2 regions of the Labrenzia sp. PHM005 genome follow, and region 1 is predicted to be linked to the other one. Evidence: predicted binding sites of a transcription regulator. Region 1 holds the regulator's gene; the other holds the start of a gene.
What was found. Region 1 encodes LexA, which represses DNA repair genes until DNA is damaged. Its sites were predicted from a motif close to TGTTCNNNNTGTGTTCNG; they were not measured.
Positions count from the first base shown of each region.

Region 2: a site for LexA is predicted at 1,733-1,750, ahead of FJ695_RS26195 (PA0069 family radical SAM protein). Genes of this name have one in related genera too.

Region 1 is NZ_CP041191.1:3,632,513-3,635,923, forward strand. Features, by position in the region: gene FJ695_RS16440 (ComEC/Rec2 family competence protein) at 1-1,646, shown strand, start outside; gene lexA (transcriptional repressor LexA) at 1,700-2,416, opposite strand; gene FJ695_RS16450 (helix-turn-helix domain-containing protein) at 2,747-3,292, opposite strand.
Region 2 is NZ_CP041191.1:5,795,765-5,799,175, reverse strand. Features, by position in the region: gene FJ695_RS26200 (ABC transporter substrate-binding protein) at 1-554, shown strand, start outside; gene FJ695_RS26195 (PA0069 family radical SAM protein) at 578-1,714, opposite strand; gene FJ695_RS26190 (glycosyltransferase) at 1,821-2,513, shown strand; gene FJ695_RS26185 (SDR family oxidoreductase) at 2,581-3,327, shown strand.

The DNA of each region.
Region 1 (3,411 bases):
AACCTCCGACGCTCATACGGCAGGTTGAACGGCACATCGATCATCTGCGCAAATATCTTGCGCAGCGGATTTCAGCTGTCTTGCCGGACGGTCCGGAAAAGTCGCTTTCCGTTGCGCTTCTCGTCGGAGATCGGAGCGGTATCGACGAAAAAACAGAGGAAAGCCTCAGAGCTGCCGGATTGGCGCACATACTGGCGATTTCCGGGCTGCACATGGCTCTTTTTGCTGGCGGTGCTTACGCGGTGTCACTCGGGGTCTTGGCTCTCCTTCCCGGGTTTGCATTGCGTTGGCCGTTGCACAAAGTCGCGGCGCTGTTGGCGCTCGGCGCTGCGGTTTTTTATTTGCTGCTCTCTGGGGCGTCGGTGGCAACCCAGCGGTCTTTCATCATGATCGCCCTGGTTTTTCTGGGCATATTGACCGGGCGGCGCGGATTGACCTTGCGGACGGCTGCTTTGGCTGGGCTGTTTCTTTTGTTGTTGGCACCAGAAAGGCTGTTTTATCCCGGGTTTCAAATGTCGTTCGCGGCCGTGATTGCTTTGATCGCGGTTTACGACCTTTGGCGGCGCCAACAAAAGGAAGCTGGTTTTTCCTCAAAGCCTCGGTCTCTTCCGGCCCGGCTGGGTGTGAGCATCGCCAAATGGGCTGCTGGGCTGTTCGTCACTGCTCTGGTTGCTGGAGCTGCGACCGGGATAATCGGGGCTTACCATTTCTCCCGGGTCGCGCCTTATGGGATCGTCGGGAATATGCTGGGTATGCCGGTGTTTTCTCTGGTTGTTATGCCCATGGGGGTTCTGGCGCTTGTCTTGATGCCCTTTGGCCTCAGTGCTGTGCCGCTGAAGGTGATGAGCGCTGGTCTGGGGATGTTGATTGATGTCGCAACTTTTACCGAAAACCTTGCCCCGGACGCGGGCCGGATCGGAACGTTAGGGGCAGCGCCTGCTGCTCTGTTGATGGCTGCGCTCTTTGTCTGTTTGCTCGCGCCTGGCCGAATTCGAAGCTTCAGTCTGGTTCCCTTGGGGGCCGCCATAACACTTATGACATTGTCGCGCGCGCCCGATATTCAAATCGCGGCGGCAGGGCCGCAACTCGCTGCTCGCGATAGGCAAGGAGATCTGCGCCTCTCCCATGTCCGCAAGTCCTTTGCCGCTGAAATCTGGCTTGAGGGGGAGGGTGAAGGATTGGGGGCGATTAAGTCGCGCAAGATGAGTTCGGTTCAGCGCCGATGTGATCCTGACGGATGTGTGGTGCTCGCATATCCGCCTAATGACAAAAGTTACTCGGATCCGATACCGCTCAAAATCGGTGTGTCAAAAACGGTGCAGGCTCTTTTCGAAGATTGCCAAAAGGCAGATATTATCGCGACCGATAAAATCGTGCCTGGGTTCTGCCAATCGAGCGTGATTTTGGATCAAGTTATTCGGGAAAAAAGAGGGGCTGTTTCGATTTGGCTGGAACCGTCCGATGGGTCTGCGAGCGGCTGGTCCGGAAAGACGGCATTAGAGCGGGCCACCAATCAAAGAGACGCAATACCCGGCATCAAACGTGTGGTTTATGCTCTTCCCCGATTACCGCGGCCCTGGAACCGGCCAGGCACAATAACCCGCGCTAGTTTGAGGTCAAAAGCCAAATCCTCCGCAAAGCCATAGACCTTGCGGAGAAGATTAATTCCAAAACCTGTTGAGCTGAAAAAGGACCCGCCTCAGTATTGCCGAAACAGCGCCACGAGACGGCCCTGAACACGCACACGACCCGGTCCGAAAATCCGAGTTTCATAGGCCGGATTGGCCGCTTCCAGTGCGATCGATGCGCCTTTTTTGCGCAGCCGCTTCAAAGTGGCTTCTTCATCATCAACCAGCGCCACGACAATGTCGCCGCTGTCAGCACTGTCGATTCGCCGGATTAAAACCGTATCGCCGTCCAAGATGCCTGCGTCGATCATGGAATCGCCGCGCACTTCAAGCGCATAATGTTCGCCTTTGCCAAGAAGCTCCGGCGGGACGCTGATGGAGTGGCTGTGGGTCTGGATCGCCTCGATTGGAACACCGGCGGCAATCCGGCCCATAACCGGGATTTCCGTTGCCGCACTTGCAACCGCTGCAGGCGCTGCGACTGGCGCGGGTGCTGGTTTTCCAAGCGACCCTTCGATAACTTCGGGAGAAAAACTGCCGCGCGGCCGCGGGCTGCCGAGGCCCGGCGCGATCGAATCGGGCAGGCGGACAACTTCCATCGCTCTCGCCCGGTTCGGCAGACGGCGGATAAAACCGCGTTCTTCCAAAGCTGTGATGAGCCGGTGAATACCGGACTTGGACCTCAGATCGAGCGCGTCTTTCATTTCATCGAAAGACGGCGGCACCCCAGTTTCCTTCAGTCTTTCATGGATGAACATGAGCAGTTCATACTGCTTGCGCGTCAGCATATCAGCTTCCCCTGATCTTGAGGATCAATTGGTACAAATCAAGAACACCCTACCTGTTCTCATTGTGTTCTGCAAGGGTAAACGTTCTCTTACTGTTCTAATTGTAGCTGTCAGAATTAAACGGCACTGGAAGCGGTTTATCTGGCCGTAAATAAATGGCAGAAGAGTTCAAAGAGCGTATTGTTTTCAAAAGGTTGGGTGATCATCGATTGCAGACCGTAGGGTCCGCAATATCAGTCAGTGCAAATAAAACGTGGAACGTATTGAAAACAAATGGAGAATTTACTTCGATGTTAGACGCTTCCGGTCCTGGAGTGTTCGACTGCGGACCTATTGCGGACCCTGTTTGTTTCGGTGTTTGATCGCCCGTGCAAAGTACGGGAGGTCGTATCGGTCGACATTTCGGATATATTCTTTGAACTCTTCGTTGGTCATGCGCCCGCTATCCACCAACGCCTTTTTCTCTCGTTCGATGAATTCAGCAAATATCAACATCGCCAGTCCTATGGATTCACCTTCTGCCTGAATTTCCTTCGCTTCCATGAAAGCAAGTTCTTCGGGGGCGTGCTGTTCCAGAAGCTCGATGAGGATCCGTTCGCCAGTTAGCTTCATGGTTATTATCCGGAAATCATCGATGGCAGTTTCAATCAATTCGGACTGTTGTCGCTGTAATGCCTCTCCAAAGAGAAAGTAATCTATCTTTTCTCCAGTTCCGGCACAGGCCTGCAACAGAAACTCAAGCGGAATCGAGTTTCTTGCTTTCCAGGATGAAACAGTCTTGTTCGATACCTCAAAATATTCAGATACGGCCAAATCTGTTTTGAGGTTGAGAGCATTTTTTACTCTATCAATGACTTGCGTCGCGTTGATCTTCAATTCTTATCTTCTCACTGGAAATCTGCATAAGGCAGAAAAAATATTGACATCTGCGAATCGCAGTCATTTAATCTGCGCATTGCGGATTCTTGGATTTAGTAGCATGAAACGCGAAAACC
Region 2 (3,411 bases), 2.2 Mb from region 1:
TCAAACGCATGATTAGCGATGTTGCAAGCGGTGCGGCGGATTGCACAATCGCCGCAAGTTCGCCTTTTGCACGCAAAACCTTCACCCAAGTGGAGCCGATTGGCCACATGCTGAGTGTTGGAATAATGCCGCGCAAAGGGATCGTCTTGAGCTCCTATGAAGATTTGAAGGGCTTGAGAATTGGCGTTCCGAGCGGAATGAGCATCGGCGATCCGTTTGACAGTGATGCTACGCTTAACAAGGTTGTCACACCTGACTATGAAAAAAGTTCCTTGATGCTGGCGTACGGCCGGATCGACGCGATCATGGGGGCCACTGAAAGCATTCGCTTCAGCGCCTATAAGAAGGCGGGTATTTTGCGGCCGATCTTTGGGGAGCCGCTTGTTACCCAGAAGTATCCAAAAATGCTTATGTGTAACAAGGATTTGCCAGGGGACGGATACGTGCTGCGTTTGAAGGAAGCAACCCAAAGGCTAAAAGCTGGCGGAGAAATTCAGGATGTCATCCGTGACTTTTTCTCTTTCAAAATCAGCGAACGCACCCAGCTCCAGTAAAGCCTAGAGCACCGGACTAGACGTCACTCAAACAGGCTCAATTGAACCCCGCCCTTTTGCGGCTGGATGAAATGGTCTGTTGAGAGTTTCTTCTTGCGCAAGTTCAGGCCAAACCGTTTGGCTGCCAGAGAAAAGCGTTTTGAAATCTGATCGGCATAAGGGCCCCGCCCGCGCATGCGCTCCCCCCATTTGGCATCATAATCCTTGCCGCCGCGCATGGAACGGATCAGGTTCATGACATGGCGGTAGCGGTCCGGACGGTTGCGGAGCAGCCAGTCGCGAAAGAGTTCGGACACTTCCAGCGGAAGGCGCAGCAGGATAAAGGCAGCTTCACTTGCACCGTGGTCTGCCGCCGCTTCCAGAAGGCCTTCAATTTCGCTGTCGGTCAGCGCCGGGATGATTGGGGCCATCATCACTGACGTAGGTATACCGGCTTCGCTCAGGGCTTTGACTGCGGCGAGCCGTTTGTGGGGTGCAGATGCCCGCGGCTCTATCGTCCGGCAGAGTTTTTTGTCCAGTGTGGTCACCGACAGTGCGACCTTGACCAGATTGCGTTCTGCCAGCCGCGCCAGCACCTCAATGTCCCGTGTGACCAACGCCGACTTGGTGACAATCGCCACCGGATGCCCGCAAGCCTCCAGGACTTCCAGGATCTCGGGCATCAGCTTGTAACTGCGTTCCATCGGTTGATAAGGATCGGTGTTGGTGCCAATCGCAATCACCTTTGGCTGATACCCCGGCTTGGAAAGCTCCCGCTCCAAAAGTTGGGCTGCGTTTGGTTTGGCGAACAGCCGGGTTTCAAAATCGAGCCCCGGCGACAGGCCCATAAAGGCGTGGCTGGGCCTTGCGAAACAATAGATGCAGCCATGTTCGCACCCCCGGTATGGGTTGATGGATCGGTCGAAGGAAATATCCGGCGATTCATTGCGGGTGATGATCGTTCGGGCGCGTTCTTCTTGCACTTCTGTTTTGAGAGGGGGGAGCTCATCAAGACTGTCCCAGCCATCATCAAAAGCCTCGCGGGAGAGCTTCTCAAACCGGCCAGACCGGTTGGTTGCCGCAGCCCGTCCCCGGCGCCGGTCTGCAGCAAGGTGGCTGGTATCGGTCACGTCACCACCGCTTGAGGTGGAAAGTGGGTCGCTAGGCTGTGCGAGGGTCATAAACTGCCGACTCTTTATGAGAACATAGAGAGAACATTAGTCGGTTTCAGCGCCGGAACAAGCCCCTTGCTCGCACTTTCAAAAGTTTCGTGGCATAAAAAGGGTCATGATTAGTGTCATAATTCCGACCGAGAATTCCGAAGTGGATCTTGTTCACGCCTTAGCCGCGCTGGTTCCAGCTGCTGCTGAAGGCGTGGTCCGTGAAGTCATCATTGTGGATGGCGGCTCAACCGACAATACCGACAAGGTCGCCGATGCCGCTGGCTGCACCTTCGTGACCCATAAGGGCCCGCGCAGCGCACGTCTTGCCCATGGCGCCAAAGTCGCCAAACGCGGTGACTGGCTGTTGTTCCTTCAGCCTGAAACCCTGCTGGAAAGCGGCTGGCATCATGAGGTTCAGGCGTTTATCGAACGCGCATCGCGCACCCCAAAAGGCCCCAAGACAGCGGCGGCGTTCCGCTTGCGGTATGAAGCCTTCGGCATGGGCGCCAGATTGTCTGAAAAAGCGGCCTCTGTCCGCAGTCAGCTGCTCGGCATGCCCTATGGCAATCAGGGGCTTTTGATCTCCCGCCAATTCTACGAAAAGCTCGGCGGCCACCGGCCCTTGCCGGAGATGGAAGATCTCGACATTGCCAAGCGGATCGGCCGCGGGCGGATGGTGTTTTTAAGAGCGGCAGCCGTTTCCTCAGGGGAGCCGGGACACGAAGGGGTTTCGTCCGGTCTGCGTCCTGCTCTGGCCCGGTTTGCCATCGGGGCCTTGCGTCTACCGGCCAGTGTGGCGGTCAAACTGCACGGCTAGTGGATTAATTCGCACGCGTGTTCTCCTACAAAGTGGTAATGATAGGAAATACCACTTGGAGGCAACTGTGCAGACTGTTTTGATCATTGGTGCAGGTGCTGGAATTTCTGGCGGGGTTGCCAGGCGTTTCGGGCGGGAAGGGTACAAAATCGGTTTGGTGGCCCGGTCGGCCGCTGCTCTTGAACTGCAATGCAATGAGCTGGCAGCGGCCGGCATGGGGGCGTGTTTCGAGACGGCAGATGCAGGTGACCCTCCCAGGCTGCAATACGCGATTGAGCGATTGACAGAACAACTCGGGCCCATTGATGTTCTGATCTACAATGCATCCGTGATGCGGCCCGCTTCTCCACTTGAACTGTCCACAGAACAGCTAAGCCACGAGTTTTCAGTCAATCTTCTCGGTGCTTTTCAAGCAGCTCAGCAGGTCGCTCCTTCAATGATCAGGCGCGGTTTAGGAGCAATTCTCTTTACAGGAGGCGGACTGGCGCTCGAACCCTATCCGGAATGGACCTCTCTTGCTCTTGGTAAGGCGGCTTTGCGAAGCCTATCCTTGTCTCTTTATAAGGAGTTATCTCCAAAAGGGGTGCACGTCTCGGTCCTGGCAGTCTGTGGGATTGTGGAACAGCGCGGGCCCTTCGATCCGGATATCATCGCTGACGAGTATTATCGGGTCGCGACGGCCCCCAACGGAATAGAAGACCGGGAAGTGATTATTCAGCCCGAAGGGACGGATGTTTTCTACAACGATCCAGACCGGCGGCATGCGGGTACGACGTTGCCACCTTCCCATGTCCGGGAGACGGTGAAGCTTTAGAAAAATCTCGCGGGACGATCATGGCGCGACACTGAGTTTTCACACGCAGCGTTTTGAAGGAAGAGCGCAAATTGGCCGCCGAAT